DNA from 4 places in the Agrobacterium sp. DKPNP3 genome. Region 1 is predicted to be linked to each of the others. Evidence: predicted binding sites of a transcription regulator. Region 1 holds the regulator's gene; each other region holds the start of a gene.
What was found. The regulator LexA, encoded in region 1, represses DNA repair genes until DNA is damaged. The targets are predictions, from matches to a motif close to TGTTCNNNNTGTGTTCNG.

Region 1 (7,944 bases):
TGCTGCGGATCTTCGATCATTTCGTTCCACTGCGCGATCCAGCCAACGGTGCGGGCAAGGGCGAAGAGAACGGTAAACATGGTCGTGGGGAAGCCGAGCGCCTTCAGCGTGATGCCGGAATAGAAGTCGACATTCGGGTAAAGCTTCTTCTCGACGAAGTAAGGGTCGGAAAGGGCAATCTTTTCCAGTTCCAGCGCGACCTGCATGATCGGATCGTCGGAGTTGCCGGTAGCTTCCAGCACCTCATACATCGTCTTCTGCATGATCTTGGCGCGCGGGTCGTAGTTCTTGTAGACGCGGTGGCCAAAGCCCATCAGGCGGAACGGGTCGTTCTTGTCCTTGGCGCGGGCGATATATTCCGGAATACGGTCAACCGTGCCGATTTCGTTGAGCATGTTGAGCGCCGCTTCATTGGCGCCGCCGTGAGCCGGGCCCCAGAGGCAGGCGATGCCAGCCGCGATACAGGCGAACGGGTTGGCGCCCGAAGAACCGGCAAGACGCACCGTGGAGGTGGAGGCGTTCTGCTCGTGATCGGCATGCAGGATGAAAATGCGGTCCATGGCGCGTGCCAGAACCGGATCGACCTTGTAGTCCTCGCACGGTACGGCAAAGCACATGTGCAGGAAGTTGGAGGCGTAATCGAGATCGTTCTTCGGGTAAACGAAGGGCTGGCCGATATGATACTTGTAGGCCATGGCGGCGATCGTCGGCATCTTTGCGATCATGCGCAGGGAAGCGACCATGCGCTGGTGCGGATCGGTGATGTCGGTCGAGTCGTGGTAGAAAGCCGAGAGAGCGCCGACCGTGCCGCACATGACGGCCATCGGATGCGCATCGCGACGGTAGCCGGTGAAGAAGCGGCTCATCTGCTCGTGCACCATGGTGTGGCGCGTGACGCGGGTGTCGAAGTCCTTCTTCTGCGCAGCCGTCGGCAGTTCGCCGTACAGCAGCAGATAGCAGGTTTCCAGGAAGTCGCCCTGTTCGGCCAGCTGCTCGATCGGGAAGCCGCGATGCAGCAGCACGCCCTCGTCACCATCGATATAGGTGATCTTGGATTCGCAGGAGGCTGTCGACGTGAAACCCGGGTCGTAAGTGAAGGAGCCGGTGTTCTTATACAGCGTGGCGATATCGACGACGCTCGGCCCGATCGTGCCTTCCCTGACAGGGAGTTCGACCTGTTTGTCGCCAAGTGTCACTGTAGCGCTTTTTTCCGTCATACTGATCCTCCGAAAACATGCGGGTGGGGGCGTTTGGATGCGCCCCGCGGTTAAGCGTCTACCGATTAGCTATATGATCCTGTCGCAGATGCCAAGCTATCCAAAGGTCAAATTGTGCATTGCGGCAAAGGTGAACGCCTTGCTTTTGGCCTTGTGATTGGCAGCAATTCAATCTCGGTCAACGCAGAGTTAAAGGAAAGCATTGCAATACCGGCAGTCCATCTGCAAACCTGTCTTCAGTGCGGCGGGGGCGCGGCCAAAATGCTTGGTCAAGGTGAAAAAGAGCATTTCGGATATGTCAAAACGCTGCAGGGAGATACCCCCGGCACGGTGGATATCCTGGCGCCGCTGCGGCGCTCAGGCGCCGCGCCGACCGCTGTTGTGCCGGCCTTGGTTGATGTGGCGGCGCAGAACATTTCCGTTTCTCAAAAACTTGCCGCATGGCTGACTGAAGAACGCGCATTCGGTCACGATTTCCTCTTTGTACCGGTCTTCATCGGCTGCGGCGCAATCTTGTGGTTTTCTTTTGGGGCCACGCCTTCCTTGCCGCTTTTGATCGTCGCGATTTTGGTCGCGGCCCCCTTGGCGCTGCTAACCAGATATCGCCTTGATGCCGGGTCAAGGGTTTGCAGCGTTGTCGCGCTGATGTTGCTCGGCATGCTTTTTGCGGAACTGGAAACCCGCCGCGCCGCGACTGTCCTTCTGGACACGCCGGTGACCACGACGGTTGCCGGGAAGGTCGTCCGGCGTGAGGTGGATGCGCGGGGTGACTGGCGATATCTCGTCGAGCTCCACTCCACTGAAGCACCATCACTTACGCGTTCGCCGGGGAGGGTGTCGCTTCTCGCGCGTGGTAGCGGCGAACCCATGCCGATAGGCGCGATCATTCGCGGCAAGGCGCGGCTTTCTCCGCCGTCCGGACCGGCTCTGCCGGGATTGAACGATTTCGCCTTTTCATCCTATTTCCGCGGTATTGGAGCGACAGGCTTCTTTTACCAGCCGCCCCAGCCGTTGGCGATGGCGAACCTTGGGGCCGAGGGTTGGCTGGAGATGGCCGACATGTGGCTCTATCGCCTGCGCGCCGCCATCGCCGAGCGCATTCGCACGACGATCGGAGGCGACGCGGGTGCCTTCGCCGCCTCCATCGTCACCGATGAGCGACAGGCCATATCGCCGGAGACAATGGAGGCGTTGCGGGTGTCGGGGCTTGCCCATATCGTCGCCATATCCGGGCTCAACATGGCCCTGGCGTCAGGCATCTTCTTTGTCGGCATGAGGATGGGATTCAGCCTGTTTCCGGCCTTTGCCCAGCGACGGCCAGTCAAGAAGATATCCGCCTTCGCAGCGCTCGTGATGACGCTATGCTACTATCTGATCTCCGGCTTCGCGGTTTCCGCTGAACGGGCCTGGCTGATGATGTCGATCATGTTGGTCGCGGTGCTGTTTGACCAGCCGTCGCTCAGCCTCAGAAATGTCGCGCTTTCCGCTCTCATTGTTCTCGCGCTCTCGCCCTCCGAAGTGATGGGGCCAAGCTTTCAGATGTCTTTTGCCGCGACAATCGCGCTTGTTTCCGCCTACGCCGCCTGGAGCCGCCGGCGTAGTGTTCGCGAGCGTCTTTATATGGGAAGAAAGCCCAGCTGGATCACGGTCGCGCAGATGGCAGGCGCTGTGATGGGGGGCGTCATCACGACGTCCCTGATTGGCGGGCTTTCGACGGCAATCTATTCCGCCGAACATTTCCAACGTGTCACCACCTATGGACTTTTCGCCAATCTTGCCGCGACGCCGCTGATGTCGCTGATTGTGATGCCCTTCGGTCTGATCGCCATGCTGCTGATGCCGTTCGGGCTCGACGCGCCATTTCTGAAGGTGATGGGCTATGGCATGGCGATGGTCATCGAGGTCGCGGACGAAGTTGCGTCCTGGGGCGGAAGCGCAGCGACCGGACGCCCGCATGGCTGGTTCATCGGTATCGCCTCGGCCGGCTTTCTGCTGCTCACCCTGTTGCGCACCCGCCTGGCGCTCTTGGGCATCCCGCCTCTGCTGCTTGCCTTCGGGCTCTCGGCAACGACATTTCAACGCGATCTGCCGGATCTCCTCGTTCATGAAGATGGCTCGCTGGTGGCGCTTCTTGCCGATGAGAAGGTTTACACCACGAGAACCCGACCCCATGGCTTTATTTATGACCAGTGGCAGAGGGCGCTGCTGCTTGCTAAGACACCGCAGGCGCCGGTTATTCTGCAGCGGGACCGGCCAGAGACGTTTACCAATAAAGCAAAGCTGTCGCAGGAGGAGTTGAGAGCCGCCGCACGCGAGATGGCGGTTGCGCTGAAAGCGGGAACGCCGGGCGTTTTCACCTGCAAGCCGGGTCGCTGGTGCGTGGCGCAGGCACAGAGCGGCGAATGGATCATCGTGCTGGAGGAAGGGCGTCTGGCTGGAAAGGCATGTGACATCGCCGACGTCGTCATTGTTTCCCAAAGAACCTCGTTTTCACACTGCCGCTCAGGCGCGCTGCTTCTCAATCGCGGCATCTTGCGCCGCATTGGTTCAGTGGAGATCAACTTCGCGTCAGCCAATCAGCCGGGCGTCGTCGAGAAACTGCGCGCTTCGACCGCAGGCATGAACCGGCCGTGGAGCGAACATCGATATTACGATTGGAAATCTGGTCGCTACGAGCATGAGCTACCGGAAACGATCACGCGTCTGCTGGCGGCGTCGCAATGATTGCCGCCGGCAAAGCGTCTCAAGCCTTCGCGCGCAGATCCGCAGTCAACTGACCGATGCTGGCGATTTCGGCTTCATGCGCCGGGTCCCGCCACATTTCTTTCAGGCCTGCCTCATACCATTCGCGCATGGCGGGCAGGGCGAGCAGGCGATCGCAATAGGCCTTTGCTGCGGGGGATAGATCCGCACCGTAAGTCTGGAAACGGAATGCCACGGGGCAGAAGAAGGCATCCACTGCCGTGAACTTCTGGCCGGCGAGATAAGGACCACCGAAGGTCGAAAGGCCTTCGCTCCATAAAACATCGATACGCTTGATATCAGCTGCCAGCCCGGCATCACCGCCGTTTGGCGTGACACGAATGCCGACCGACATGGGGTAGAGATTGCGCAGCGACGAAAATCCCGCATGCATTTCGCTTGCCGCCGAACGCGACCAGGCTCTGGCCTGCTTGTCGCTTGCCCAGACCCCTTGATGACGCTCGGCGAGATATTCCGCGATCGACAGCGATTCCCAGACCGTCACACCCTCATCGACGAGGCAGGGGACCTTGCCGGTGGGAGAAAAGGTGGAAAATGAGACGCCTTCGCCAAAGGGAACGAGTTTCTCTTCAAAGGCAATACCGAGCGTGCGCATCAACACCCATGGCCGCAGCGACCAGGAGGAGTAGTTCTTGTTTGCGATATAAAGATCGTACATGGCGTGTCTCCTGACTGTGTCGCAGTTTTATACCAGCGACGTTGCGGCGAATATCGCAAAGAATCCATCGCACTCATAAAGCCCGTTGATGGGTGAACGACATCATGCCGAATTCGTGCCTTGACCCTTTCAAAAGCACCTTCATCGCTTCAAAAGAAAAAAAAGCGCATCAATCCACCGGAATGACGCGCCATTCATCTTGAAGGCTAGATATGTCTTGCCAATCGATCCGCTTTTATCCGGACCGGCGGCGGCATCAATGATAGCGCCGGATAAGCCCCACCAGCTTGCCCTGAATTTTCACCCGATCAGGCCCAAAAATGCGGGTCTCGTAGGCCGGGTTTGCAGCCTCCAGCGCGATGGACGCGCCCTTGCGGCGGAACCGCTTCAGCGTCGCCTCTTCATCGTCCACCAGCGCCACAACGATATCGCCCGGATTGGCCGTATTGCCATTGCGGATGATGACCGTATCGCCATCGAAGATGCCGGCCTCGATCATCGAATCGCCCTTGACCTCAAGCGCGTAATGTTCACCTGAGCCTAGCATGTCCACTGGAACGGCCACGTCATGTGTATTGTTCTGAATGGCCGAGATCGGCACACCGGCAGCGATCCGGCCCATGACAGGTACGGTCGCCGCACCTGCAATGTCATTTGCGGGTGCCTTGGGAGCAGGGGGCGGCTCCGGCGTTTTCGGTTTGCCGAGACTGCCTTCGATAACGCTCGGTGAGAAGCCGCGCTGCGGCCTTGCGCCCGGCGTATAAGCCTCCGGAAGCTTGATGACTTCGAGCGCTCGCGCCCTGTTGGGTAGCCGGCGAATAAACCCGCGCTCTTCGAGCGCCGTGATCAGCCGGTGGATGCCGGATTTGGAAGCGAGATCGAGTGCATCCTTCATTTCATCGAAGGAGGGCGGCACGCCGGACTCTTTCATTCGCTCATGAATGAAGAGAAGCAATTCCTGCTGTTTGCGCGTGAGCATGAGGAAAACACCCTTGAGAATCGTCGCTGGAGTCGCGAAACAAATACAGAACGAACACTATATGTTCCATATGTGTTCCGCAATCCCCTAAAATCTGGTTAAGCTTCGCTCGGATTTACATTTCGCAAATTGGAGGTAACCAAAGCTCCAGAAGTCGTTCCCAGGCGAGGCCCCGACGCGTCCCATTTGTTCCGCGTTTCAGGTCAGGGTGTAGATCGAGCTGTGCTATCGCGCGAAAACGACCGTCTTGTTCTTGTTGAGAAGCACCCGGTCCTCAAGGTGCCATGAGACCGCCCGGGCCAGCACGCGTCGCTCGATGTCGCGTCCCTTACGGACCAGCTCATCCGGCGTATCGGCGTGGCTGACCGGCTCGACGTCCTGGCAGATGATCGGCCCTTCATCGAGATCGCGGGTGACGTAATGGGCCGTTGCACCGATCATTTTGACGCCCCTCTCATGGGCTTGGTGATAGGGCTTTGCGCCTTTGAAACCAGGCAGGAAGGAGTGATGAATGTTGATGCAGCGCCCGGATAAGTATTCGGAGAAGTTGTCCGACAGGATCTGCATGTAGCGGGCAAGAACGACGAGGTCGGTGCCCGTTTCTTCGATGATGTCCTTGATGCTTGTTTCCTGTTCGGCCTTGTTGTCTTTTGTCACCGGCAGGTGATGATACTTTATCCCGCCCATCAGCGTGAGGTTCAGGGCCTCGCGGGGGTGGTTGCCGACGATGCCGACGATCTCGGCATTCAATTCGCCGATGCGGTGGCGATAGAGAAGATCGCCGAGGCAGTGGTCGAAGCGGGAAACGAGCAGCAGCAGCTTGCGCGGCGCACCTGCTCGACGCAGCGTGGCGTCGAGAGCGAAGCGATCGATCTCCGCGGCAAGTCCATTGCGAAAGCCTGCCTCGTCGCCGGCCATGGAGAAGGCGACACGCATGAAAAACATGCCCGTTTCATGGTCGTCGAATTGTTGAGCTTCATAAATATCGCCGCCATGCTGTGCGATGCGGCCCGAGACCGCAGCGACAATTCCGCTTCTGTTGGGGCAGCGCAGCGTCAGGACGTAATTCATCTAAAGCCTCCTGGAAGATGGAGTTGCGGTTGGACTGCTGTCATAGCGGCGCCCACGCGGAGCCACGCCCCGTTTCCACGGGGCCGAGCGTCAGCACGAAGCGGTCGCGGATGTCACTGGATGGCGTGTTCGCCCGGCCCGAGATAACTCGCCATCAGAGCGGGATCGACGGCGAGTTCGGAAGCTGGGCCTGAGCGGCGCACTTCACCAAGTTCGACGAGATAAGCTTCGTCGGCAATTTCGAGCGCGGCGCGGGCATTCTGCTCGACCAACAGGATGGAGACACCGGTTTGACGCAGGTCGGCGACGATACGCAGGATTTCGGCGACAATCAGCGGTGCAAGTCCAAGGCTCGGCTCATCGAGAAGCAGCAGTCTCGGCCGGCTCATCAACGCCCGCGCGAGCGCCAGCATCTGCCTTTCGCCGCCGGACAGTGTTCCGGCGAGCTGCTTGCGGCGTTCGCGAAGGCGCGGGAAGAGTGTGTAAACAGCATCGCGTGTCTCGTCGCGCTCCTGACGGGAACGCAGGAAACCGCCAAGTTCGACATTGTCCTCAACCGTCATCGAGCCGAATAATTCTCGCCTTTCCGGCACCAGGCAGAGGCCGGCGGCAACGCGGCCCTCGATCGTCTCGGGCACCGGCGCGCCGTCGTAAAGAATGGTCCCGCGCGAAGGCACGACACCCATGATGGCGTTGAGCAGCGTGGTTTTCCCCGCTCCGTTCGCCCCGATGACCGTGACGATGCTGCCCGATGTCATGGATAGCGAGATGCCGTGCACCACTTCCGCCCGGCCATAGGCAACGTGGATGTCTTTGATGTCGAGTAGATGTCCGCTCACGCTGCCCCCCCAAGATAAGCCGCGATCACGGCCGGATGTTGCCGGATTTCAGCCGGCTTGCCTTCGGCGATCAGGGTACCGAAATCGAGCACGACGATGTGGTCGACCAGCCCCATGACGAAACCCATGTCATGTTCGACAAGCAGGACGCTAACGCCCTCGGCGCGCAGTTTTTTCAGCAGCGTCGCGAGCTCCTGCTTTTCCCCGTGGCGCAGACCGGCCGCCGGTTCGTCGAGTAGCAGCAGGGTTGGGTTGAGGCAGAGCGCGCGGGCGATTTCCAGAATTCGGATCTGCCCGAGAGCGAGGTCGCCGGCGGGGCGGTCGCGATGGGCACCGAGACCGACGCGATCGAGCTGATGCGCGGCTTCCGCAAGCAGAGCTTGCTCCTGTTGTCGCTCCAATCGCAAGAAGCTTCGG
Region 2 (7,944 bases), on a different contig from region 1:
TCGGGCTTGCCGCCGATCTCCATCTCCAGCCATGCGCCGGGGAACGGCGAGAGGCCACGAATATGATTATGCACATCCTGCGCCGGTCTTGAAAAATCGATGCGGGTCTCGCCTTTGTCGATTTTCGCGGCGTAGAGAACGCCTTCTTCCGCCTGCTCGACGAGGGGCAGCTCATCTGCTTCCAGCTTGCCCATCGCCTGCCGCATCAACCGCGCACCTGCCAGCATCAGGCTGTCATGCAGCGCGCCGGCCGTCATATTTTCGTCGATCGCCACCTTTGCGGTAAGCGCGACGGGGCCGGTATCGAGCCCCTTTTCCATCTTCATGACCATCATGCCGGTTTCGGTGTCGCCAGCCATGATCGCCCGCTGGATGGGGGCAGCTCCGCGCCAGCGCGGAAGCAGCGAAGCGTGACCATTGTAGCAGCCAAGACGCGTGCCGGAGAGAATCGCTTCAGGTAGCAGCAGTCCGTAAGCCACGACAACAGCTACATCGGCGTTGAAATCCCGGAACTGCTGGCGATCCTCTTCGGCTTTGAAATTTACGGGTGTGAACACAGACAAACCCAGCAGTTCCGCAGTCTGGTGTACCGGCGATTTCTGCAGATCAAGGCCGCGACGACCGCCGGGACGCGGCGGCTGGGTGTAGACGGCGGCGATCTCGTGACCGGCTTCCACCAGTGCACGCAACGTCGGAACGGAAAATTCCGGCGTGCCCATGAATATGATGCGAAGAGCCATGATCGCCCCCTGCCCTGTCTTCCGCCCGGTCAGCTGTGTGCCGGATCAGACTTTTGCGCGGGCTGCTTTCGTGAATTTCTTGATGACCATGTCACGCTTCAATCGCGAAATATGGTCGATGAACAGAACACCATTCAGGTGATCGATCTCGTGCTGGAGACAGGTTGCGAGCAGGCCGTCCGCCTCGACCGTCTGCTGCTTGCCGTCACGCCCGACATATTGCACGGTGAGGGACGCAGGGCGCTCCACTTCAGCGTAATAATCGGGAATCGAGAGACAGCCTTCCTCATAGGTGGAGATATCGTCCGAAACCTTGAGGATTTCCGGATTGATGAAGACGATCGGGTTCTTTTCTTCGCCTTCACGCGCAACATCGATCACCAGCATCCGGCGCGGCACGCCGATCTGGATGGCAGCAAGCCCGATCCCCGGTGCATCATACATGGTTTCAAGCATGTCGTCGGCAAGACGCAGCACCTCGGCATCCACCTGTTCGATGGGCTTGGATTGCTGGCGCAGCACGGGATCGGGCAAAATGATAAGCGGTTTGATGGTCATGGCTTCCCATAACGTATCTCTCGCGCAGAGGAAATAAAAAACACGACGATGAAAAGGGCGGGCGGCATCCGCTCTGCCGGACTCATTTCCGCCGCAGGAATGTTCTTGGTTTGATCTTACGAATCATCGGAAATCTGCTAGATTTAGTCATGAGCATAGACTTCTCCGTTCTCCTTGAGCCCGCGCTTCGGGCCGGCTCCGTCGATATCAGCTTCGGCGCGCTGCTTGCTGCGGTGGTTTTCGGCCTCGCGGTGACATGGCTTGTGACCACAAACCGGTCGAATAAGGCGGGAGCCGATGGTGAAATCTCTGATCTCCTGAAAACCCAGTCCGAATTGCATGGACGCATCGCGGCTATGGCGGAAACGCTTGGCACGCGCCAGAGCGAGATGAGCCAGACGCTCAACCAGCGGCTTGATGGCATGTCGCAGCGTCTTGGCGAAACGCTGACGGAGCAGACCCGGTCGACCCATGAGAATCTAAGCCGCCTGCAGGAGCGCCTCGCGGTCATCGATGCCGCGCAGGGCAATATTCAGGATCTGGCCAAGGACGTGGTGGGGCTTCAGGCGATACTTTCCAACAAGCAGACGCGCGGAGCCTTCGGACAGGCACGGATGGAGACGCTGATCGCCGACGCCCTGCCGCCGGGCGCCTTCCAGCTGCAGCCGACGCTTTCGAACGGTTATCGGCCCGACTGCACCATCAAGATGCCGAACAATGCGCCGCCGCTCGTCATCGACGCGAAGTTCCCGCTGGAAGCCTGGAACGCCATCAAGGCGGACGAGACGCCTGAAACCAAACGCGCCGCCGTGCAGCAGTTCCGCCGGGACATGGAGGTGCATATTCGCGATGTCGCCGAGAAATATCTCATTCGCGGCGAGACCCAGGATACCGCTTTCATCTTCGTGCCGTCGGAATCGATCTTCGCCGATATTCACCAGCATTTCGAATATCTGGTGCAGCGCGCCCACCGCGCCCGCGTCGTCATCGTTTCGCCATCGCTTTTGATGCTGTCGGTGCAGGTCATCCAGTCCGTGCTCAAAGATCAGCGCATGCGCGAACAGGCGCATCTCATTCAGGGTGAAGTGGCGTTGCTGATGGATGATGTGCGGCGTCTGGACGATCGGACGCGCAAGTTGCAGGCCCATTTCGGGCTTGCGCAGAAAGACGTCGACATGATGCTCATCTCCTCTGACAAGGTATTGGCGCGCGGACAGAAAATCGAGGGCCTCGATTTCTCATCAACGGAAAAAGACGCGCCGCATGGAGAAATCGACCAGGCCCGGCGCTTTGCGGAAAACCGAGCCGGTGCGGCGAAATTGCGGGTAGTTGACGACGAGTGATCGTCTCGGGCAAAGTCGCCGCCTTGCTTAAATTTCATACGGACCCAGCGCCCCATGATTACTGTTTTCGGCTCCATCAACATGGACCTCGTCGCGACCGCCAAACGCCTGCCCAAGCCCGGTGAAACCGTGACGGGAGAGACATTCTCCACGGCCGCCGGCGGCAAGGGAGCCAATCAGGCTCTGGCTGCGCGGCGCGCGGGCGCCACGGTCAAGATGGCGGGCGCTGCGGGCGATGACACCTTTGCCGCTCCGGCACTGACCTTGCTGCGTGACGCAGGGACCGATCTGTCATTGGTCAAAACCGCGCCTGGCCCCACGGGTACGGCGGTGATCCTGATCGGTGAAGGCGGAGAGAACATGATCTCTGTCATCCCTGCCGCCAATGGCGAGGTTTCCGCATCCGATGCCACAAGAACCATATCCGAAATGGCTGCGGGCGATATTCTGATGCTGCAGTTCGAAATTCCGGCTGCAGCGATCGAAGCGGCGCTGACGGCTGCCAAGGCGAAACGCATCACCACAATCATCAACACCGCGCCGCTGACCGCAGACGCACCGCGCCTTAGCGCTCTTGCCGATATCGTCATTGCCAATGAAACTGAGTTCGAGCTGCTGATCGGCAAGAATGGCCTCTCCAGCGACGGGCGGGAAACCGAACTCAAGGCCCTTCACGAGACGACCGGCCAGACATTGATCGTCACGCTTGGAGCCGACGGCGTGATCGCCATTCGTAATGGCAAGGTCTACAGGTCGTCGGGCCTCAAGATCGAGCCGCTCGACACGGTTGGCGCGGGTGATACCTTCTGTGGTTACCTTGCCGCCAGCCTCGATCAGGGCATCGACTTCGAACGTGCATTGAAGCGGGCTGCAGTCGCAGGCTCGCTCGCCTGCACGCGCGCCGGCGCCCAGCCTTCCATTCCGCTGGCGGCGGAAGTGGACGCGGCGCTCTGAGGGGGCTTACCGCCTGCGCATTTACCGGACGTAAATCCGCGGCGCGCATTTTCTGGAAATGCTTTATCGACGGATGAAGGTGAGATAGGCCGAGCTGCGGCCTTCTCGTTTTGCCTTGTTCTCGTAACGCGTGCCTGGCCAGTTGGCATAGGGCGTGCGCCAGTCATCAGCGCTTGTCGCCGTCCATTGAAAGCCGCCATGCCGGGCGCAATGCTGCAGCGTCCAGTTGACGTAAGTATCGATGTCAGAGGCAAAGCAGAACTTGCCGCCGGGTTTCAACACGCGGTGAAAGCGGGTGAAATTGACGTCTGACACGAAGCGACGCTTCCAGTGCTTCTTCTTCGGCCAGGGATCGGGATAAAGCAGATCGATGTGATCGATCGACCCTTCCGGCAACCAATCCAGCAATTGCGTCGCATCATCGTCGTAGAGCCTGATGTTCATGAGCTCACGCTCACGCACGGTGGCAAGCAGCTTGGCCATGGAGTTCACGAAGGGCTCGACGCCGATAAAACCCGTTTCGGGGTTTTCGACGGCGCGATGGGCGAGATGCTCACCGCCGCCAAAACCGATCTCCAGCCGGATCGATCGGACGTCAGCCGGAAAAAGAGTGACGAGATTTGACGGGGGCACGCTTTCCAGATCGAGTTTCAGCAAAGGCAGCAGGTTCTCAATCGTATCGACCTGCTGATGGCGCAGGGGCTTGCCCTTGCGCCTGCCAAAAAACGCTTCCGTCGCGCGCGAACGCCGTTCTTCCGTCATCTCATACTCTCAAGACCAAATAGACTTAACCCGCACAGCACCCCGTGAGGCACTGTGCGGGTTACAAAGTTGCAGACGGTATCTCTCAATCGCCGCCAAATAACAAGCGCGATATCTAGTTGACGCATTTTCCAGACGTAAAACCGCTACGCACTTTTACTGGAAATGCTTAAGCGCTCAAAGCTTCCTTGAGCGGCTTCACCAGATCGAGCTTCTCCCAGGAGAAGGAGCCATCACGACCGGCCTTGCGGCCGAAATGGCCGTAGGAAGACGTCTTGGCGTATATTGGCTTGTTGAGATCGAGATGGCGGCGAATGCCCGACGGCGAAAGGTCCATGACCTTGCGGATCGCAGCCTCGACCTGATCTTCGCTGACCTTGCCCGTTCCGTGCAGATCGACATAGATCGACAGCGGCTGGGCGATGCCGATGGCGTAAGAAATCTGGATCGTGCAGCGATCAGCAAAGCCGGCAGCAACGACGTTCTTTGCGAGGTAGCGCGCCGCATAGGCTGCGGAACGGTCGACCTTGGTCGTATCCTTGCCGGAGAATGCACCGCCACCATGGGGGGCCGCACCACCATAGGTGTCGACGATGATCTTGCGGCCCGTCAGGCCGGCGTCACCGTCCGGACCACCAATAACGAACTTGCCCGTCGGGTTGATATACCACTGGCAATCGTCGGCGATCTTCAGGTCGCCGAGAGCGTCACGGATATAGGGCTCGACGACGGCACGAACCTTCTTGGAATCCCAGTTGGCATCCAGATGCTGCGTGGAGAGAACGATGGACACCGCTTCGGCAGGCTTGCCGTCGACGTAGCGCACGGTTACCTGGCTCTTGGCATCGGGGCCGAGCTTTGCTGCCTCACCCTCGCCGCTCTTACGGGCCGTGGCGAGCAGTTGCAGGATGCGGTGGGAATAATAGATCGGCGCCGGCATCAAATCCGGTGTTTCCTTGCAGGCGTAGCCGAACATGATGCCCTGGTCGCCCGCACCCTCGTCACCCTGTTTATCGGAAGCGTTGTCCACGCCCTGTGCGATATCGGCAGACTGCGGATGCAGGAGAACGTCGATCTTGGCGGTCTTCCAGTGGAAACCGTCCTGTTCATATCCGATGTCGCGGATCGCTTTGCGGGCGGCGGACTTAAACTTGGAAGGGTTGATGACCGGATGCCCGGAAGCATCCTTGACGATCTTGCCGTCCTTGTCCTTCTTCAGCAGCGTGTCGGGAACGCGAACCTCACCCGCGATAATGACGCGATTGGTCGTGGCAAGCGTTTCACAAGCGATGCGCACGGTCCACGGGTCAACGCCCGTCTTGGCCGCTTCACGATAAACGAGATCCACGATTTCATCGGAAATACGATCACAAACCTTGTCCGGATGACCCTCGGCCACGGACTCGCTGGTGAACAGGTAATTGGCACGCATGCGGGATTCCCCTCAAAGAACGGTCTCCAGATTTGTTAGTCATTTCGGCCACGAAAAACAAGGACACAACCACATAAATATATCTTTATGTGAGAATTCCTTTCTAATTCGACACAAAAAAACGGTCCTCGCGGACCGTTGAGTGCCCGGCATCCCGTGCCGGAAATATTATGGCGAAAGCGCAGATTACTCCGCGTCACCCTCGGCGGCGAGCGCCTTGACAAGATCGACAAGGCGGCGACGAACCTTTGGATCGGCGATCTTCACGAAAGCCCGGTTCAGTTGCAGACCTTCGGCAGACGACAGGAAGTCTACCACGTAGTTGGAGCTGGACGCTTCCGCCATTCCGGGCGTTCCGCCAGGCTGATCGCCGGGTGCATCTTCGAAGAAAAAGGAAACGGGTACGTTCAGGATTGCCGAAATATTCTGCAGGCGGCTGGCGCCAACACGGTTCGTGCCCTTTTCGTATTTCTGGATTTGCTGAAAGGTAATTCCAAGACTCTCACCGAGCTTTTCCTGGCTCATGCCGAGCATGGTCCGGCGAAGGCGAATTCGGCTGCCGACATGAATGTCGATGGGGTTAGGCTTTTTCTTATTTTCGGTCATCATGCGGTCCTGACACTCGGAAAGGGTTGATATAGTGCTTCACTAATATTCTAAGAAATAAGCCGGTATTGGGACAACGGCCAAACTTGTTTTACGACTGACCTATTCACTATGCAATTGTGGGGGGTGCGCGGTCAATTCCGGCCGCGCGCAAAACTCCACGCACCGCCCGCCGCAACAATGATCATCAAAGAAAAAATCAACCAGAAATACGTCCGATGTGTGTCGTAACCGATAGCATCACGAGACCCACCACTCAAGGTGGCGTCAATAGTGCCGACTTGACCATAGTCAAGACCAGCAACGATGCGGCCATAGGGGTCAATGACGGCCGAGATGCCGGTATTGGCACCGCGAATCACCGGTACGCCCGTTTCAACAGCCCGTATGCGTGCCTGTAGAAAATGTTGATAGGGCCCAGGCGTATCGCCAAACCAGCCATCATTGGTCACATTCAGGATAGCTGTTGCCCCTTGAAGCTCGGCTGTCATCTCGCCGGGAAAAATGATCTCGTAGCAGATCAGCGGGTAGAACCTCTTGCCAGATGGCAGGGTCAGCGACGTGCGGGATGACGCAGCGGAAAAGCCACCCGGCAGGGCAATGACGTTATCGATGCCGAATTCGCGCAGCACATTCTCAAAGGGAACATATTCACCAAAGGGGGTCAGATGCACCTTGTCGGCCGCTCCGATGATCTCCCCCTGACTATCGATCGCATAGACCGAATTGTAATAGCGCGGCGGTCGCCCGGCGCCCTGATCCTCCATTCGGACGGCGCCGGTAAACAGCACTTGGCCATCATCAAGCGTTTTGGCGATTTCCGTCAGCGCGTCTGGATTCTGCGTCAAGATGAACGGGACAGAGGTTTCCGGCCAGACGATGATGTCGGGGCGCTTCTTGCCGTCTCCCGGTGGCAGCGCGGATAGTCGCAGGTGCTCTGCGAAAATTTCCGCGCGGTCACCATTCAGCATCTTGCGCGATTGATCGATGGACGGCTGGACAATGCGGACGGTCAGCGCATCCGCCGGCGTCTCGGCCGGTGTCTGTAGGCGGTAAAGGCCGTAACCAACATGACCCGCCAATAAGAGGCCAGCAATTGCGAGACCCGGCGCCATGCCTTTTTTCGTCGCAATCAACGCCGGCGAGGCAAAAATGAAGACGGCAAGCGTCGTTATGCTGAAAAGCCCCAGCAAGTGCACAGATTGCATCATGACAGGAATAGGCATGATGCCGTAGCCGATGGCGTTCCAGGGAAAGCCGGTCGCCAGAAAACTACGCAACCATTCCGTCAGACCAAAGGCAGCCGCCAGCGCCGCAATGCGGCCCAAGCCATCGGACCAGAGGAGATTGGCAGCCGCAACCGCAAAACCGTAAAACAGCGCCAGAAATGCCGGCAGGCCGAGGATGGCAAGCGGCAGAGCCCAGGCGAATTCATCTGCTTCGAGAAGCAGCGCATTGCCCAGCCACCACAGCCCGGCCACGAAATAACCAAGGCCGAAGCACCAGCCTATACAGAAGGCCGGCAGGGCGCGATTGAAGAGGCCACCAC
Region 3 (7,944 bases), on a different contig from region 1:
CATCGACGTGATGGTGAAGGACAAGGCGGCGAATAATCCCATCACCCTGGTCTACAAGGTGTTTCTCGACGGCTTCCGCGGCAATGATATCGGCGGATCGTCGGCCCAGTCCGTCATCCTGATGCTGGTCGTCTTCGTCCTCACCATCATCCAGTTCCGCTTCATTGAGAAGCGCATCCATTACAATTGAGGGATATGACGATGTACAAGACAAAACCCCTCGATCATCTGGTTCTGATCATGGGCGCTGTGTTCCTGATCCTGCCGGTCATTGTTGCCTTCATGACGTCCACGCATACGGCCGCGGAAATTCATCGCGGCGGCCTGGCTATCCTTCCCGGCGACAATTTCCTCGAGACCTACGAAAAGGTGCTGACACAGAAGGGCGGATTCACCGGTCAGGTCACGGGCCTCAACATGGTGCTGAACTCGCTGATCCTCGGCATTGGTTTCGCCGTCGGCAAGATCGTCCTGTCGATGACGGCGGCCTATGCAATCGTCTATTTCCGCTTCCGGTTTGCAACGCTCGCCTTCTGGATCATCTTCACCACGCTGCTGCTGCCGCTCGAAGTGCGCATCATGCCGTCCTACGAAGTAATGAGCAAACTCGGCCTTTTGAACTCGTACACCGGTCTCATCGTGCCGCTTCTCGCATCTGCCACGGGTACCTTCTATTTCCGGCAGTTCTTCAAGTCGGTCCCGGAGGAACTTCTGGAGGCTGCCCGCATCGACGGGGCGGGGCCGGTGAAGTTCTTTATCGATGTGCTCGTTCCGCTCTCGCGCACGATGATGTCGGCGATCTTCATCATCATGTTCGTTTATGGCTGGAACCAGTATCTCTGGCCGATGCTGATGACGACGGATGAAAGTTTCTTCACCCTGATGCGCGGCATCAAGTCGATCCTGCAGGTCTGGGTCGGTTCGCAAATTCCCGATTACAACGAAGCTTTCGCGCTCGCCGTGCTGGCCATGCTGCCTCCGGTGCTGATCGTCGTCATTTTCCAGCGCTGGTTCATCAAGGGCCTGACCGAAAGCGATAAATAAGGAGACCAAAATGGCCGCTATAGACATCAGTCAGGTCTGCAAGGATTATCATGGCGGCGTGCGTGCCGTGCACGACGTCGACATCGACATCAGGGATGGCGAGTTCATCGTTCTCGTCGGCCCCTCCGGCTGCGGCAAGTCCACGCTGCTGCGCATGGTTGCCGGCCTTGAGGATATCTCCGAAGGCACGGTCAGGATCGGCGAGCGGGTGGTGAACCAGGTTGATCCCGCCGATCGCGATATTGCCATGGTGTTCCAGAACTACGCGCTTTACCCGCATATGTCGGTGCGTGAAAATCTCGAATACGGCCTGAAGAACCGCAAGACGCCAAAGGCGGAAATCGATTCACGTGTGGCCGAAGCCGCGCGCATGCTGCAGCTCGAACCCTATCTCGATCGAAAGCCGCGCGCCCTGTCCGGTGGCCAGCGGCAGCGTGTGGCCATGGGTCGCGCCATTGTGCGCAAACCGGCGGCCTTCCTGTTTGACGAGCCCCTGTCCAACCTTGATGCCAAGTTACGCGTTTCCATGCGCGGCGAAATCAAGCGTCTGCAAAAGCGTCTTGGCACCACGTCCATCTATGTCACACACGACCAGCTAGAGGCCATGACGCTGGCGGATCGGCTTGTGGTGCTGAATGGCGGGCGGATCGAGCAGATCGGCGCGCCGCTGGAGGTTTATCACACCCCGGCCTCCACCTTCGTTGCCAGCTTCATCGGCTCGCCGGCCATGAATCTGCTGAATGCGGAGTTGCACGGCGACAGTCTGGCTGTCGGACCGTCGCTCTTTGCACTTAATGGGTTTGCCCCCGCCTCCGGGCCGGTGACGGTGGGCATGCGGGCGGAAGATTTTCGCCTCGCGGCAGCGGGTGAGCAGGGCTTCTCACTACGGGTCGATTACATTGAGGAGCTGGGCTCGCAGCGCCTTATCCATGGCATGATCGGCGACCAGAACCTGACCGTGGCTTTCCCGCCTGAAATCGACATTCCCGCCGTGTTTTTGGTGACGATCAGCCCTGAAAAGCTTCACTTCTTTTCCAGCGAAACGGGCAAGCGCATCGGCGGAAACGCCAAGCAGATTGCCAACCAGCCAGCCCAACTGGCGACCGTGTAATATCCGCGGTGAAATCGGCGCAATTCGTAAAATTGCGCCGATTGTCTGAGATGCTTTTTTACAATCCCGGTGCTAGAAGACTCCAATATTTCATGGGGGCTTTCTAACATGTCTTTGAAAATGATGTTCGCTGCCGCGGCAACCATGGCGGTCCGAACCATTCCGATATTGCCGGTCTATCTGCGGCGTAACCAAGATGAGGGCGTTGTCAGCGCCTCGTGCACCGATCTGCGGCTTCAGCCCGCCCCCATCAACCCGGAATGGATCGTCTCCGGCAACCCGCAGGCCCGCGCGGCCGATCACTCCCGCAGTGGAGACCGTGCGTCCAGCACTGCCATGTGGGATTGCACGGCCGGCGAATTCCGCTGGTTTTTCGGCTGGGACGAAACGGTGTATATTCTGGAAGGCGAAGTGCATGTGACCGCAGAAGACGGTTCGGTCAGCATCCTCAGGGCAGGCGATGTCGCCTATTTTCCGGCCGGAACATGGGCCACCTGGCGCGTGGACGACTATGTCCGCAAGGTTGCCTTCATGCGGCGTCCCTTCCCCAAGGCACTTGCTCTAGCTTACCGCGTCAAGAACAAGCTGTTTGCCGGCCGTTCCTACAAGCTCGCGGCGTGAACCCATAGAACCTGACCCGAGGCGGCACCTCGATAGCGCCGCCCTGGATTTGTGAAGGTTCAATAAAACTCACACCAACGACGCCTTGCAGCAGTTGCCTTTGAATGGGCGCTGCCCTACATCTCCTGAGGTTTTCTGAAGCATTTCCGGTTCTCCTCCGGTCCTGCCGGGGAGCCTGAAAAGACGGGACAATGGGCATGGCGGGGCCGATGACGCTCTCATGCTGCAAGAGGAAGATGCGCATGGCGAAGATCAAGAACGTCGCGATCCAGATGGATCATGTTTCCGGTATCAACATTGCCGGTGACTCCACCTTCGCCATCAGCCTTGAGGCGCAGGCGCGCGGCTACCGGCTGTTCCATTATACGCCTGAGCGCCTCTCCATGCGCGACGGCAAAATTTACGCCACCGTCGAGCAGATGGAGCTGCGCGACATCAAGGGCGACCATTTTTCCCTGTCTGAACCGCAGCGTGTCGATCTTTCGACCATGGATGTCATCCATCTGCGTCAGGATCCGCCCTTTGACATGGCCTATATCACCTCGACTCATCTGCTTGAGCGCATTCATCCAAAGACCTTGGTCGTCAACGACCCCGTCTGGGTCCGCAACTCTCCCGAGAAGATCTTCGTCACCGAATTCGCGGATCTGATGCCGAAGACGCTGATCACCAAGGATGTGGAGGAGATTGCCCGGTTCCGCAACGAGATGGGCGACATCATCCTGAAGCCGCTCTACGGCAATGGTGGCGCGGGAGTGTTCCATTCCGCGCGTGACGACCGCAATTTCTCCTCACTGCTGGAAATGTTCGGTCAGATGTTCCGCGAACCCTATATCGCTCAGCAATATCTGCCTGATGTCCGCAAGGGCGACAAGCGCATCCTGCTGGTCGATGGCGAGCCGGTTGGCGCCATCAACCGTGTGCCTGCGGAAAACGACGCCCGCTCCAACATGCATGCCGGCGGCCGGCCGGAGCCGACGGAATTGACCGCGCGCGAAAAGGAGATCTGCAGCCGCATCGGGCCGGCGCTGCGCGAACGTGGCTTCCTGTTCGTCGGTATCGACGTCATTGGCGACTACATGACGGAAATCAATGTCACCTCTCCAACGGGCATCAGGGAAGTGCGAAAATTCGGCGGTGCCGATGTTGCCAGCCTCTTGTGGGACGCGATCGAGAAAAAACGCGACGCTCAGGATTTCTGACGCGAGGGTAACGATCCAGCTTTGTTCCACGAGTACAACTAGATACAACTAAAATACATCGACAGCGAGAAATGGTTCGCTGGATGTTCTTGTTTTATTCTTTGGCCTGTGGCACGTTGCTTACCAGTAGCTGCAGAGAGGGCTCACCCCTCTCAAACAGCCGGTTTGCGGGGGCGGGCCATGGTCGCAAGGGTCAATACGGTTGCATTTCAAGGAATAGAGGGCGTGCCCGTTGAGGTGCAGGTCATGGTCGCGCCCGGGCGGGTCGGCATCCAGATCGTCGGCCTGCCGGATAAGGCGGTCGCCGAAAGCCGCGAGCGGGTGCAAGCTGCGCTTCACGCCTCTGGTCTTGCCCTGCCGGCCAAAAAAGTCACTGTCAATCTCGCGCCTGCGGATCTGCCAAAGGAGGGATCACATTTCGACCTTCCCATCGCGCTCGGTCTAATGGCTGCCCTGGGCGCTATTCCGGCGGAAGCGCTCGCAGACTATGTGGTCCTCGGCGAACTTAATCTTGACGGCACCATTGGGGTGGTTTCAGGTGCCTTGCCAGCTGCGATCGGCGCGAATGCGCTCGGCAAGGGACTGATCTGCCCTGCCGAAAGTGGGCCGGAAGCAGCCTGGGCGGGCGCCGGTATCGATATTCTTGCGCCTCGAAGCCTTATAGCGCTTGCCAATCATTTTCGCGGGACGCAGCGCCTTTCGCGTCCCACGCCAGCCATCCGTCCCAATCCGGTCAATCTGCCTGATCTCGCCGATATCAAGGGACAGGAAAGCGCCCGGCGCGCGCTTGAGGTTGCGGCCGCCGGCGGCCATAATCTGCTGATGGTCGGTCCACCCGGCTCGGGCAAATCCATGCTTGCGGCTCGTCTGCCGTCCATTCTGCCGCCGCTGGAGGCGGCGGAATTGCTGGAAGTGTCCATGGTTCACTCGATAGCCGGCCAACTGTCCGGTGGTAGGCTCTCCGACCGAAGGCCGTTTCGCACCCCACACCATTCCGCGACCATGGCGGCGCTGATCGGCGGCGGTCTTCGCGCTAAGCCGGGCGAGGCCTCGCTCGCCCATCACGGCGTGCTTTTTCTGGACGAGTTTCCCGAGTTTGCGCCGCAGGTGCTGGATGCGTTGCGCCAGCCGCTCGAAACGGGCGAGTGCATCATTGCGCGCGCCAATCACCGCGTCAGCTATCCCGCAGAAATCCAGCTCGTCGCCGCGATGAACCCGTGCCGGTGCGGCATGGCGGGCGAGCCGGGCTTTACCTGTGCCCGGGGTCCGCGTTGCGTCGCTGATTATCAGGCCCGCATCTCAGGCCCGCTGCTCGATCGCATCGATATTCGCATCGACGTCCCTGCCGTTTCCGCTGCGGATCTCATCCGTCCGGTGGCGTCGGAATCGAGCTCGACAGTTGCCGCGCGCGTCGCGAGGGCGCGCTATGCGCAGCAGGAGCGATATGCGACCGCTGGCTTTCCGGCCGTTCGCACCAACGCCCGGTGCACGACAACGCTCATCGAAAAATATGCGGAGCCCGATGCGTCTGGCCTGCAATTGCTGCGCGATGCCGCTGAACGCCTCAAGTTTTCCGCACGTGGGTATCACCGTATTCTAAAGGTCGCGCGGACGCTCGCTGATCTAGATGACAAGCCGACGGTTGGCCGCATCCACGTCGCGGAAGCCGTTTCATACCGCATCGCTGGAGAAAGGTTGACGGTGGCGGCTTAAACATCTCCGCCAAAAGGGCGGGGGCTCAGCGTCAAGCATTTCCGGCAAGGTTGTGCAGCGGCTTTACGTCCGGATAACATGACAAAGCAAGGAGACAGGGACGTCAGCCGCTTCCGCTTTAACGGGCGTGGTCCATATACCGGTATCGCGGACGGACAGGCGCCTAAAAGGCCACGGCCCGAACCGAACTCGTCCCGGCCTCAGAACGGTGTTGGAACCGCAAAACAGATGTGCCGCCAGGGCGTAGGCGGCACATTGGATTTATCGGATCACTGGGAGCCATCAAAGCCCAATCGAAAGCGAAGTTTAAAGCCCCAGGCCCTCGAAAAGTGCGGTAGAAAGGTAGCGTTCCGCAAAAGAAGGAACGATGACGACGATATTCTTGCCGGCATTTTCTTCCCGCGTGCCGACCTTGATGGCCGCCGCCAGTGCCGCACCCGATGAAATGCCGACGGGAACGCCTTCAATCCGCGCGACAAGACGTGCAATTTCGAAAGCATCGTCATTGGTCACGGTGACGATCTCGTCGTAAATGCCGGTGTCGAGAATGGCGGGCGCAAAACCGGCCCCGATGCCCTGAATCTTGTGCGGGCCGGGATTGCCGCCCGAGAGAACCGGGCTGTCAGCAGGCTCGACTGCTATAACCTTGAGCTCGGGCTTGCGGGCTTTCAGCACCTGGCCGGTGCCGGTAATGGTGCCGCCAGTACCGATGCCGGAAACGAAAATATCAACCGCGCCGTCAGTGTCGTTCCATATCTCTTCTGCTGTCGTCTTGCGGTGAATCTCGGGATTGGCAGGGTTTTCGAATTGCTGAGGAATGATGGCGTCGGGCAGCGTTTCCGCCAGTTCCTGCGCCTTGGCGATTGCGCCCTTCATGCCCTTCGGGCCTTCGGTCAGAACCAGTTCGGCGCCCAGCAGCGCCAGCATCTTCCGGCGCTCAACCGACATGGTCTCCGGCATGGTCAGGATCAGCTTGTACCCCTTCGCCGCTGCGGCGAAGGCTAGCGCAATCCCTGTATTGCCTGAGGTCGGCTCGACCAGCGTTGTTTTGCCGGGTGCGATCTTGCCCTGTGCTTCCAGGGTTTCGATCATCGCCACGCCAATGCGGTCCTTGACGGAAGCAATCGGATTGAAAAATTCGAGCTTGGCCAGAAGGTTGGCCTTCACGCCCTTCTCCTTGGCCAGCTTATCGAGCCGCACGATCGGCGTATCGCCGATCGTTTCCGTAATCGAGGAATAGACGCGTCCGCGTCCGGGCTTTCTGGCTTCGGTCATGATGCTCTCCTGTATGAAGGCCACGCGGCGGTGACCGCAAGGTTCGAGCGGCAGAATAGGAGCAATCGCTCTTTCAGGCTAGCGAACGTTCGTCCTTATATAGACGGCTTGCCGGAAAAATTTCGTGATAAATAGTGCAATTGCACGAAATTATTTTACGTGCTGCGGATTGCGATCATGGTCGCGGTTCCCGCCAGAATGCCCGCCGCCGTGCGGTTGAGGATCGTCAGGGCGCTCGGCTTTTTCAGAAGGTTACGCGCCTTGGCCGCAAGCAGGATGTACGGCAGGAGGACAGCCATCAAGACAACGAAGGTGATGGCGAGGAGCGAAGCATATTCGGAAGGCCCGATCATGCGGATATCGATCAGCGTCGGCACCAGCGCCACGTAAAACAGCATGGTTTTCGGGTTGCCGAGGGTGATCAGCAGGCCGGACAGAAAGGACATCGGCATGCTCGTGCTTTTCTTGGCCTTCAGGTCCTGTGGCAGGAGGCCCGCCGTCCAGAGTTTCCAGGCGATGTAGAGGAGGTAGGCCGCGCCCGCGAATTTCAGGATCATGAAAGCTTCCTGAAAGGTTTGCGCGACAAAAGCTAGGCCCAGGATCACAGCGGTCAGGTAGATCATGTCGCCGAGTATGAGCCCAAGGCCCATGAAGAAAGTCTCGCGGAAACCGGAGCCCAGCGCCCGGGCCACGATCGCCGTCATGCCGGGGCCGGGGATGGCAGCCGCAATGAAAAGGGCGGTGGCATAAGCAAGAATGGTCGTCAACGTCATGATCGTTCCTCGAAACTCCGCCAGATCAATAGCGAAAATTCGACGCCAAGACAATCGGATCGCATGTGCCTACGGAGTGGAGCATTTCCAGCCAAAGCGGCTTCGCTTCGGCGTCGGACAATGCGGTAAAACAGAAGGATAGAGCATTTGCGGTGGTCCCGTGATTACCGCAAATATTCTAGACCCCTGTCGAGCCGAAACCACC
Region 4 (7,944 bases), on a different contig from region 1:
GGTCTTCGATCGACTGTGGTTCGCCGTATCTGTTGATATAGGACGGCGCAGCATAGACGTGCATGTGCACGGTGAACAGCTTTCGCTGAATGAGGTCCGACTGCTGCGGCTGGCGCAGGCGGATCGCGCAATCGGCGTGACGCATGTTTACGTCCAGCTCCTCATTGTCGAGGATCAGCTGGATCGACATTTCCGGATAGAGCTGAAGAAACTCCTGCACCTTGTCCGTCAGCCACCCCTGGCCGAGGCCGACGGTCGTCGTGACGCGCAGCTTGCCGCTCGGCTTCTCCGTCGTTTCGGTGAGCTGCATCTTGACGGTTTCAAGTTTCAGCAACACGTCGTGAGCGGTGCGGTAGAGCAACTCACCCTGTTCGGTGAGGATGAGGCCGCGGGCATGGCGATGGAACAGCTTGACGCCGACATCCTGCTCCAGCGCGCTGACCTGACGGCTGATGGCCGACTGGGACAAGTGCAGCTTGTCAGCAGCATGGGTGAACGACCCTGCTTCGGCTGCGGCATGAAAAATGCGCAGTTTATCCCAGTCCAATGGCATTGCCATGCCTATCCTGCCTTTCGGTTATTCCGCTGCAACTGCAAGCGGTTGATGCGCGGTGAGGTAACGTTCCGCTTCCAGCGCCGCCATGCAGCCCATCCCGGCGGCAGTGATCGCCTGACGATAGATGTCGTCGGTGACGTCGCCGGCGGCAAAGATGCCTTCCACGTCGGTGGCGGTGGAATCGGGGGCCGTCCACATATAGCCATTGTCCTTCAGCTTCACCTTGCCCTTGAAGAGTTCGACCGCAGGGGCGTGGCCGATGGCGACGAAGACGCCATCAACAGGCATGTCGTTGATCGCGCCCGTCCTGGTGTCACGCAGCTTCACGCCGGAAACGGAAGGTGGCATTGGCGGCTTTGCCGGCGCACCGGTAATTTCAGCGACTTCCGTGTTCCAGAGGATGTTGACGTTTTCCTTGGCGAACAAGCGCTCCTGCAGGATTTTTTCCGAACGGAAGCTGTCGCGGCGGTGCACGACGGTTACCGTCTTGGCGATATGGGCAAGATAGAGCGCCTCTTCCACGGCGGAATTGCCGCCGCCGACCACGATCACATCCTTGTTGCGATAGAAGAACCCATCGCAGGTGGCGCAGGCGGAGACGCCAAAACCCTGGAAATGCTGCTCGCTCTCAATGCCGAGCCACTTGGCCTTGGCGCCGGTGGCGATGATCAGCGTATCGGCGGTCCAGACCTGACCGGAATCAGTCTTCACCACGAACGGCCGTACGTTGGTTTCGACTTCGGTCACGAGGTCGCTGACGATTTCCGCGCCCACATGGGTTGCCTGCTTCAGCATCTGGTCCATCAGCCAGGGACCCTGGATGGGATCGGCAAAACCCGGATAGTTCTCGACATCGGTGGTGATCATCAACTGACCGCCCTGTTCCATGCCGGCAATCAGCACGGGTTTCAGCATGGCGCGGGCGGCGTAGATCGCTGCCGTGTATCCGGCGGGACCGGAGCCAATGATCAATACCTTCGTGTGGCGGGCAGTCATGGAAACCTTCCTTCTCAATAACGGGCCTTTGCGCCATGCACTCCAGCCGCAGGACGGCGGACGGGCCGCAACCCCTTCGTTGCCCGGTATTTAAGGTTGTCTAGTGTCTTTATTCAAGGGCAGCCTTGCGTTACCAACAAGGCAGTTGTGGATGTCTGCGCAATTTTGTGACCGGGCAGCGTCATAATGTTGCGAATCCCGCGCCGGATAGTACAAGGAAGTTCTCCACCTTAACGAGGTACTCTTTCGTGACCAGCGTCGAACTCGATGCCATCGATCTGAAAATCCTGCGCGAATTGCAGCGCGACGGGCGCATGACCAATGTGGAACTCGCCGAACGGGTCGGCATCTCGGCTCCCCCGTGCCTGAGACGCGTTCGCAAGCTGGAAGAGGCGGGCGTGATCGAGGGATATCACGCCATGTTGAATGCCCCGAAGCTCGGTTTCGATCTTGTCGCCTTCTGCATGATCGGCCTCAAGCGACAGTCGGACAGCAATCTGAAGGCTTTCGCGGCGGCAACCGCCGGCTGGTCACTGGTGCGGCAGGCCTGGATGGTCTCAGGCGAAAGCGACTTCCTGCTGCATTGCGTGGCAAAAAACCTGACGGAGTTTCAGGATTTCGTCATCGAGGTCCTCACCGCGGATGAGAACGTCGACACGGTGCGCACGATGCTGACCATCCGTCAGGTCAAGCGCGTCGGCCTCGTGGAAATCTGATCCGAACCAGTCGCAGTTGACGCGCTGGCCGCGTCACGCACGCCGTAGGGCGTCGTAGACGTCGCCCAGGCTGGTCGCTTCTTTTTCAAGCGGAAAAGCCCTGCGGACATGGGCGAGCCCGGCGCTGCCATGAGCCTTTGCGCGATCGGGATCGGCAAGATAAGGCTTTATCGCATCGCGGAGTGCTGGGTAATCTCCCGCCGCGACAACGGCGCCGGTCTGGCCCTCCACAATCATTTCTTCATAGGCGCCGGCATTGCTCGCAACCACGGCTGTCTGCGAGGCCATGGCTTCGAGCGGCGTGAGACCGAAACCTTCGTTGCGCGATGGTGCGACGTAAAGGCTCAAGCGCCGGTACCACGGCTTGATGTCGTCAACCTCGCCCTGAAAGACGATACGCTCCGCCAGGCCGGCCGCTTCGACATCGGCGACGAGCTTGTCGCCAAAATCCGTGTGTTCCTTCGTCACCCGCCCGGAAACAACCGCCGTCCACTCAGGATAATGCGGCAACAGTTCGATCATCGCACGCACGAACAGGTCCGTGCCCTTCTGATGGCGCACGCGTCCGAAGCAGCCGATGAGATAGTGTCCCGGCAGGCCCGCTGCTGCCATCGTGTCGTCCGGGCCCGCTGGGGGATGGAAGAGATCGGTATCGACGCCGTGCATGACGACTCGATGCGGCACTTCCAGAAACGAGCCGGAACGCCCGTTGGTGGCAACAACGGCATCCATCTTCGAAATCAGGAAGCGCGTATAGGCAGAATGTCGCCTCTGCGCCGCGGAGGTAAAGAGCAGCTTCACCTTCATGCGCAGCACATCCCGCATGATGATGCCGGGCAGCATTTCCAGGTTACGGCGTGCATGCCACACGCGCGGGCCGCCAAACGGGCCATTTCGCCATAGCTGCCAAAGGTCGCGAAAGCGAACATGCGGCAGATGCGGCGGCAGACCGGGACCGATGACGGCAACCTTCTGCCCCAGCCGGTTCTGCACCGGTATCAGTTGAACGATGGTGGAGGTTACGCCGGAGAGCCTGCGCTTGAAATTTGGCGCAAGCACCTGCACATCTTTCAGACTGACGTTGGACAAGCTCGGCTTCCGTCTCTGCGGCTGATTTCAAAAATCTGTGGCGCTAAAAAACAATGCGCCCCGATGGGCGCATTGCATGGGGACTGATCAGCCCCATTGAACCGCGAGAATTTCGTAGCCCTTGGCGCCGCCAGGCGCGTTGACTTCGATGCTGTCGCCGACTTCCTTGCCGATCAGGGCGCGGGCGATGGGGGAAGAGATGGAGATGCGGCCGGCCTTCACGTCGGCCTCCTGATCGCCGACGATCTGGTAGGTCTTTTCCTCATCGCTGTCTTCGTCAACCAGCTTGACCGTGGCGCCGAACTTGATCTTCGAGCCCGACATTTTCGACAGGTCGATGACTTCGGCGCGCGCCGTCAGGTCCTCGAGTTCGGTGATGCGGCCTTCATTGTGGCTCTGGGCTTCCTTGGCAGCATGGTACTCGGCATTTTCCGAAAGGTCGCCGTGAGCGCGCGCTTCCGCAATCGCCTCGATGATACGGGGGCGTTCCTCCTGCTGGCGCCAGCGAAGCTCCTCCTGAAGCTTGACGAATCCACCCTGAGTCATCGGTACTTTTTCTACCATTTTTTTATCCTTCGCATTCCGGTCGCTTTACTTGCAGACACAAAAAGAAACAGGTTCCGGAGAGGAACTCCGGAACCATGCCAAAATCAAATCTGAGCCGACTATATCAGAAGACGACCGCGAAAGGCCAGCAAATTTCAGGCGTGATTATTCCATAATATTATCAACATCTTGTTCCCCAAGATTGACAATCTTCAATAGAACATATAGAGAACATACCCATGAAGAAGTCGATCAGGCAACGGCTGGCCATTCTCTCCGACGCAGCGAAGTACGACGCGTCCTGCGCATCGAGTGGCACGACCAAACGAAACTCTGCAGCATCGGGCGGCCTGGGTTCCACGGAGGGGTCGGGCATTTGCCATGCTTACGCTCCCGATGGACGCTGCATTTCGCTCCTGAAGATCTTGCTCACCAATTTCTGCATTTATGATTGTGCCTATTGCATCAACCGGTCGTCCAGCAATGTGGAGCGGGCGCGCTTCACGCCGGAAGAAGTGGTCTGGCTTACGCTCGAGTTCTACCGGCGCAACTACATTGAGGGGCTTTTCCTGTCGTCGGGCATCATCCGGTCGTCAGATCATACGATGGAAGAGATGGTGCGCGTTGCTCGTGAGTTGCGCGTGACGCATGGTTTTCGCGGTTACATCCATCTGAAATCCATTCCGGAAGCATCACCCAAACTCATCGAGGAGGCAGGGCTTTATGCGGACCGCCTTTCGATCAATATCGAATTGCCGACCGACAGCGGCATTGGCCGTTTCGCACCGGAGAAGCAGCCGGCCAACATCCGCCGCTCGATGGCTGATATCCGGTTGAAGATAGAGGAGGCGGGGGAGCCGACTGTCAGGACGAGAAAGACCAAGCGTTTTGCCCCGGCCGGGCAGAGCACGCAGATGATCGTGGGTGCCGATGGGGCTGACGACAGCACCATTCTCTCCACCAGCGCCCGGCTCTATGGCAGCTACGGCTTGCGACGCGTCTATTATTCGGCCTTCAGCCCCATTCCGGATTCATCGAAAAACCTGCCGCTCATCAAGCCGCCGCTGATGCGAGAGCATAGGCTTTACCAGGCCGATTGGCTTTATCGCTTTTACGGTTTCGATATCGGCGAAATCACGGCGATTGGCGGAGACGGCATGCTTGATCTCGATATTGATCCGAAGCTTGCCTGGGCCTTGAAACATCGTGAGCGGTTCCCCGTGGATATCAACGTTGCAGATCGTGAAATCCTCCTGCGTGTCCCTGGTTTCGGCACGAAGACGGTCGCGTCCATCCTGTCTTCGCGGCGCTTCCGGCGGTTAAGGCTGGAGGATGTCGCCCGCTTTGGCGTTTCTCTCAAGAAGGTGAAGGCCTTTATCGTTGCGGAGGGCTGGACGCCGGGCAAGCTGACCGAGCGGCCGGATCTTCGCGCCATGTTTGCGCCGCAGCCTGAACAATTGTCGCTTCTGTGATGTATGGGCCGATCCTTGAAGGGCGGGGCGAGTTTGGCGAGTGGCGGGACGCTGCCCGGGCGGCACTTGCCGGGGATATCCCACCCGAGCGGATCGACTGGCGGTTACGCGGGGACATGGCCGGGTTGCTGGACTTTGCCGGCGATCCTCTCCCTCCGTTCAAGCCGGGCACTGCCGAGATTTCCGTGCCGGCTTCGTTTGTTGCGCTTGCGCAGGCGGTCATCTGCCACAGCGATCCCGGGCGTTTTGCTTTGCTTTACAGGCTGTTGTGGCGGCTGAGGCAGGATCGCGCCCTGTTGCAGTTCAAGTCGGACCCAGATGTCGCCGAGGCGCGGCTACTGGAGAAATCGGTGCGCCGCGACTGTCACAAGATGACGGCTTTCGTTCGTTTCAAGGAGTTGCCTCTGCCGCAAGGGCAGGGTGGGCGGCGGCGGTTTATCGCCTGGTTTGAGCCGGACCATTTCATCGTGGAGCGGACAGCGCCGTTTTTTCAGCGCCGATTTACCGACATGGACTGGCTGATCGCCACGCCGCACGGGTCTGCGCGTTGGGATGGTACCGCGCTTCAGACGTCGCGGCAGCCAGTCGAGAAGCCCGATCTCACCGATGAGACGGATGAACTATGGCGGACCTATTACGCCAATATATTCAATCCGGCGCGTCTCAAAATCAAAGCCATGACGGCGGAAATGCCGAAAAAATACTGGAAGAACCTGCCCGAGGCCGATCTCATTCCCGACCTTATTCTCGGCGCGGAGGCGCGGGTGCTGGAGATGGCTGCCAAGGCGGCAAGCCAGCCGCAGCCGTTTCACCATAGGCTGCAGGCGGCAGCGGCTGCGCGTGAGATGCCGCAACCGGTGCCTGATGGCACGCTCACCTCGCTGGCGCGGGAGGCAAGTCATTGCACGCGCTGCCCGTTGCATTGCAATGCCACTCAGACGGTATTCGGCGCCGGTCCTGAAAACGCAAAGATCATGATCGTTGGCGAGCAACCCGGTGATCACGAGGATCTTGCAGGCAAACCCTTTGTCGGTCCCGCTGGCCAGCTTTTTGATCGCACGCTTGCCGAGGTGGGCATCGAGCGCAACAGCCTTTACGTCACCAATGCCGTCAAACACTTCAAATATGAATCCCGCGGCAAACGGCGCATTCACCAGCGGCCGAATGCCGGTGAAGTTGAGCAGTGCCGTTGGTGGCTCAATCAGGAAATCGCGCTCGTGCGGCCGAAGCTCATCGTCGCCATGGGTGCGACGGCGCATTACGCACTGACCGGCAGCAAGGAGAAAGTCACGGAGTTGCGCGGTCGTCCGCTGCCGATAGACGAGGGCAGGACGCTTTTTATCACCGTGCACCCTTCCTATCTTCTTCGCATCCCCGATGCACAGCGAAAAGATATGGAAATGATGAAATTCAAGAACGACATGCTTTATGTGAGTAAATTCGAATAAATTTACGTACGGGATTGCCTTTATTCATGACGGAACCCGCGGCGCGTGTTTTTACGTGTCGTTAAGTTTTCGTTTTAATTGAAACTTATGCGATTCACTTTATATGTCCCGTCAAAATATTTATAGATGGACATATTATGCTTGGCGAACTTGACCTTGCAACAGTCATATTGATGCAGAAATGTTCCTATATCGTGGGCCTGTTGAGTTTCATCTATTTGATGCTGACCAACAGGGGGCTGCGTGGCCCCATTACGCTGGCGGCGGGTTTTGCGGCAATGACGGTGGGCTCCACGCTTGCCGGCTATGGCGAGTGGAAAATCGTGCCGCCCGCCGTGTGGCAGCTCGGCAGCGTCATCTTCGGCATCGCGGGTTACATGCTGATCTGGCTCGGCCTAAAGACACTGAGCGATGGGCGAAGGGTGACGCGCAAGACCTTGATGATGACCTGTCTCGTCGCCGTGATCGGCATCATCATTGCCTTTCAGGTGGCGGAGAACAATGCGTTGCGCGCGATGCTCTTCAACGCATGCGCGGCGCTGGCCTATCTTAGTGCAGCATGGGTGCTGCTTATCGGTTGGCAGAAGGAGCCGCTGCTTTCGCGTGTTGCTCTTGGTGTCATCACCGGTCTTTCCGGGCTGATTTCGCTTTCAGTGGTCAAAGGCCTGCTTTCGCCCTCCCTCGCCTCCATCAACATCGTCAATGCGTTTTTCCTCATCATCATGCTGAATTTTGCGATCGCTCTCTTCGTGATGATGCTGGTTGCGGAACGCTCCGAACGAAAACTCCTGGTGCTTGCCAATACCGATCCGCTCACGGGCGTAAAGAACAGGCGCTTTTTCTTCCAGACGATGCCGGCAAAGCCTGAACCGACAGACGCGGCGATGCTGCTGGATATCGATCACTTCAAGTCCATCAACGATCGTTTCGGCCATGCGGTCGGAGATAGCGTGCTGCAGGAAGTGGCGAAGCGCATTGGCGGCAGTATCAGGGGAGGGGACGTGCTCGCCCGATATGGCGGCGAGGAGTTTATCATTTTTCTTCCCAGCGCAGGCAGCGAACGGGCCACGATGATCGGAGAGCGCATTCGCAACGCGGTCGCATTAAACGAAGTGGATTGT

Region 2: the regulator LexA is predicted to act here: its motif matches at 1,399-1,416, upstream of ACUTJJ_RS12335 (DNA recombination protein RmuC).
Region 3: the regulator LexA is predicted to act here: its motif matches at 4,063-4,080, upstream of ACUTJJ_RS00595 (YifB family Mg chelatase-like AAA ATPase).
Region 4: the regulator LexA is predicted to act here: its motif matches at 4,120-4,137, upstream of ACUTJJ_RS16230 (putative DNA modification/repair radical SAM protein).

Annotation. Positions count from the first base shown of each region.
Region 1 is NZ_JBQYSN010000058.1:285-8,228, reverse strand. It holds gene gltA (citrate synthase) at 1-1,217, opposite strand, end outside; gene ACUTJJ_RS16045 (ComEC/Rec2 family competence protein) at 1,479-3,941, shown strand; gene ACUTJJ_RS16040 (glutathione S-transferase family protein) at 3,961-4,638, opposite strand; gene lexA (transcriptional repressor LexA) at 4,895-5,617, opposite strand; gene purU (formyltetrahydrofolate deformylase) at 5,843-6,688, opposite strand; gene ACUTJJ_RS16025 (ABC transporter ATP-binding protein) at 6,802-7,467, opposite strand; partial or broken gene ACUTJJ_RS16020 (ABC transporter ATP-binding protein) at 7,524-7,944, opposite strand, start outside.
Region 2 is NZ_JBQYSN010000037.1:18,488-26,431, reverse strand. It holds gene fmt (methionyl-tRNA formyltransferase) at 1-740, opposite strand, end outside; gene def (peptide deformylase) at 786-1,298, opposite strand; gene ACUTJJ_RS12335 (DNA recombination protein RmuC) at 1,448-2,641, shown strand; gene ACUTJJ_RS12330 (ribokinase) at 2,696-3,595, shown strand; gene trmB (tRNA (guanosine(46)-N7)-methyltransferase TrmB) at 3,659-4,357, opposite strand; gene metK (methionine adenosyltransferase) at 4,527-5,789, opposite strand; gene ACUTJJ_RS12315 (helix-turn-helix domain-containing protein) at 5,976-6,395, opposite strand; gene lnt (apolipoprotein N-acyltransferase) at 6,530-7,944, opposite strand, start outside.
Region 3 is NZ_JBQYSN010000001.1:104,930-112,873, forward strand. It holds gene ACUTJJ_RS00570 (ABC transporter permease subunit) at 1-190, shown strand, start outside; gene ugpE (sn-glycerol-3-phosphate ABC transporter permease UgpE) at 202-1,044, shown strand; gene ACUTJJ_RS00580 (sn-glycerol-3-phosphate import ATP-binding protein UgpC) at 1,055-2,155, shown strand; gene ACUTJJ_RS00585 (cupin domain-containing protein) at 2,264-2,776, shown strand; gene gshB (glutathione synthase) at 3,019-3,978, shown strand; gene ACUTJJ_RS00595 (YifB family Mg chelatase-like AAA ATPase) at 4,159-5,691, shown strand; gene cysK (cysteine synthase A) at 5,998-6,966, opposite strand; gene ACUTJJ_RS00605 (LysE family translocator) at 7,122-7,739, opposite strand; gene dut (dUTP diphosphatase) at 7,918-7,944, opposite strand, start outside.
Region 4 is NZ_JBQYSN010000059.1:9,537-17,480, reverse strand. It holds gene ACUTJJ_RS16255 (LysR family transcriptional regulator VtlR) at 1-553, opposite strand, end outside; gene trxB (thioredoxin-disulfide reductase) at 578-1,552, opposite strand; gene ACUTJJ_RS16245 (Lrp/AsnC family transcriptional regulator) at 1,801-2,268, shown strand; gene ACUTJJ_RS16240 (glycosyltransferase family 4 protein) at 2,302-3,357, opposite strand; gene greA (transcription elongation factor GreA) at 3,445-3,921, opposite strand; gene ACUTJJ_RS16230 (putative DNA modification/repair radical SAM protein) at 4,143-5,375, shown strand; gene ACUTJJ_RS16225 (UdgX family uracil-DNA binding protein) at 5,375-6,823, shown strand; gene ACUTJJ_RS16220 (GGDEF domain-containing protein) at 6,961-7,944, shown strand, end outside.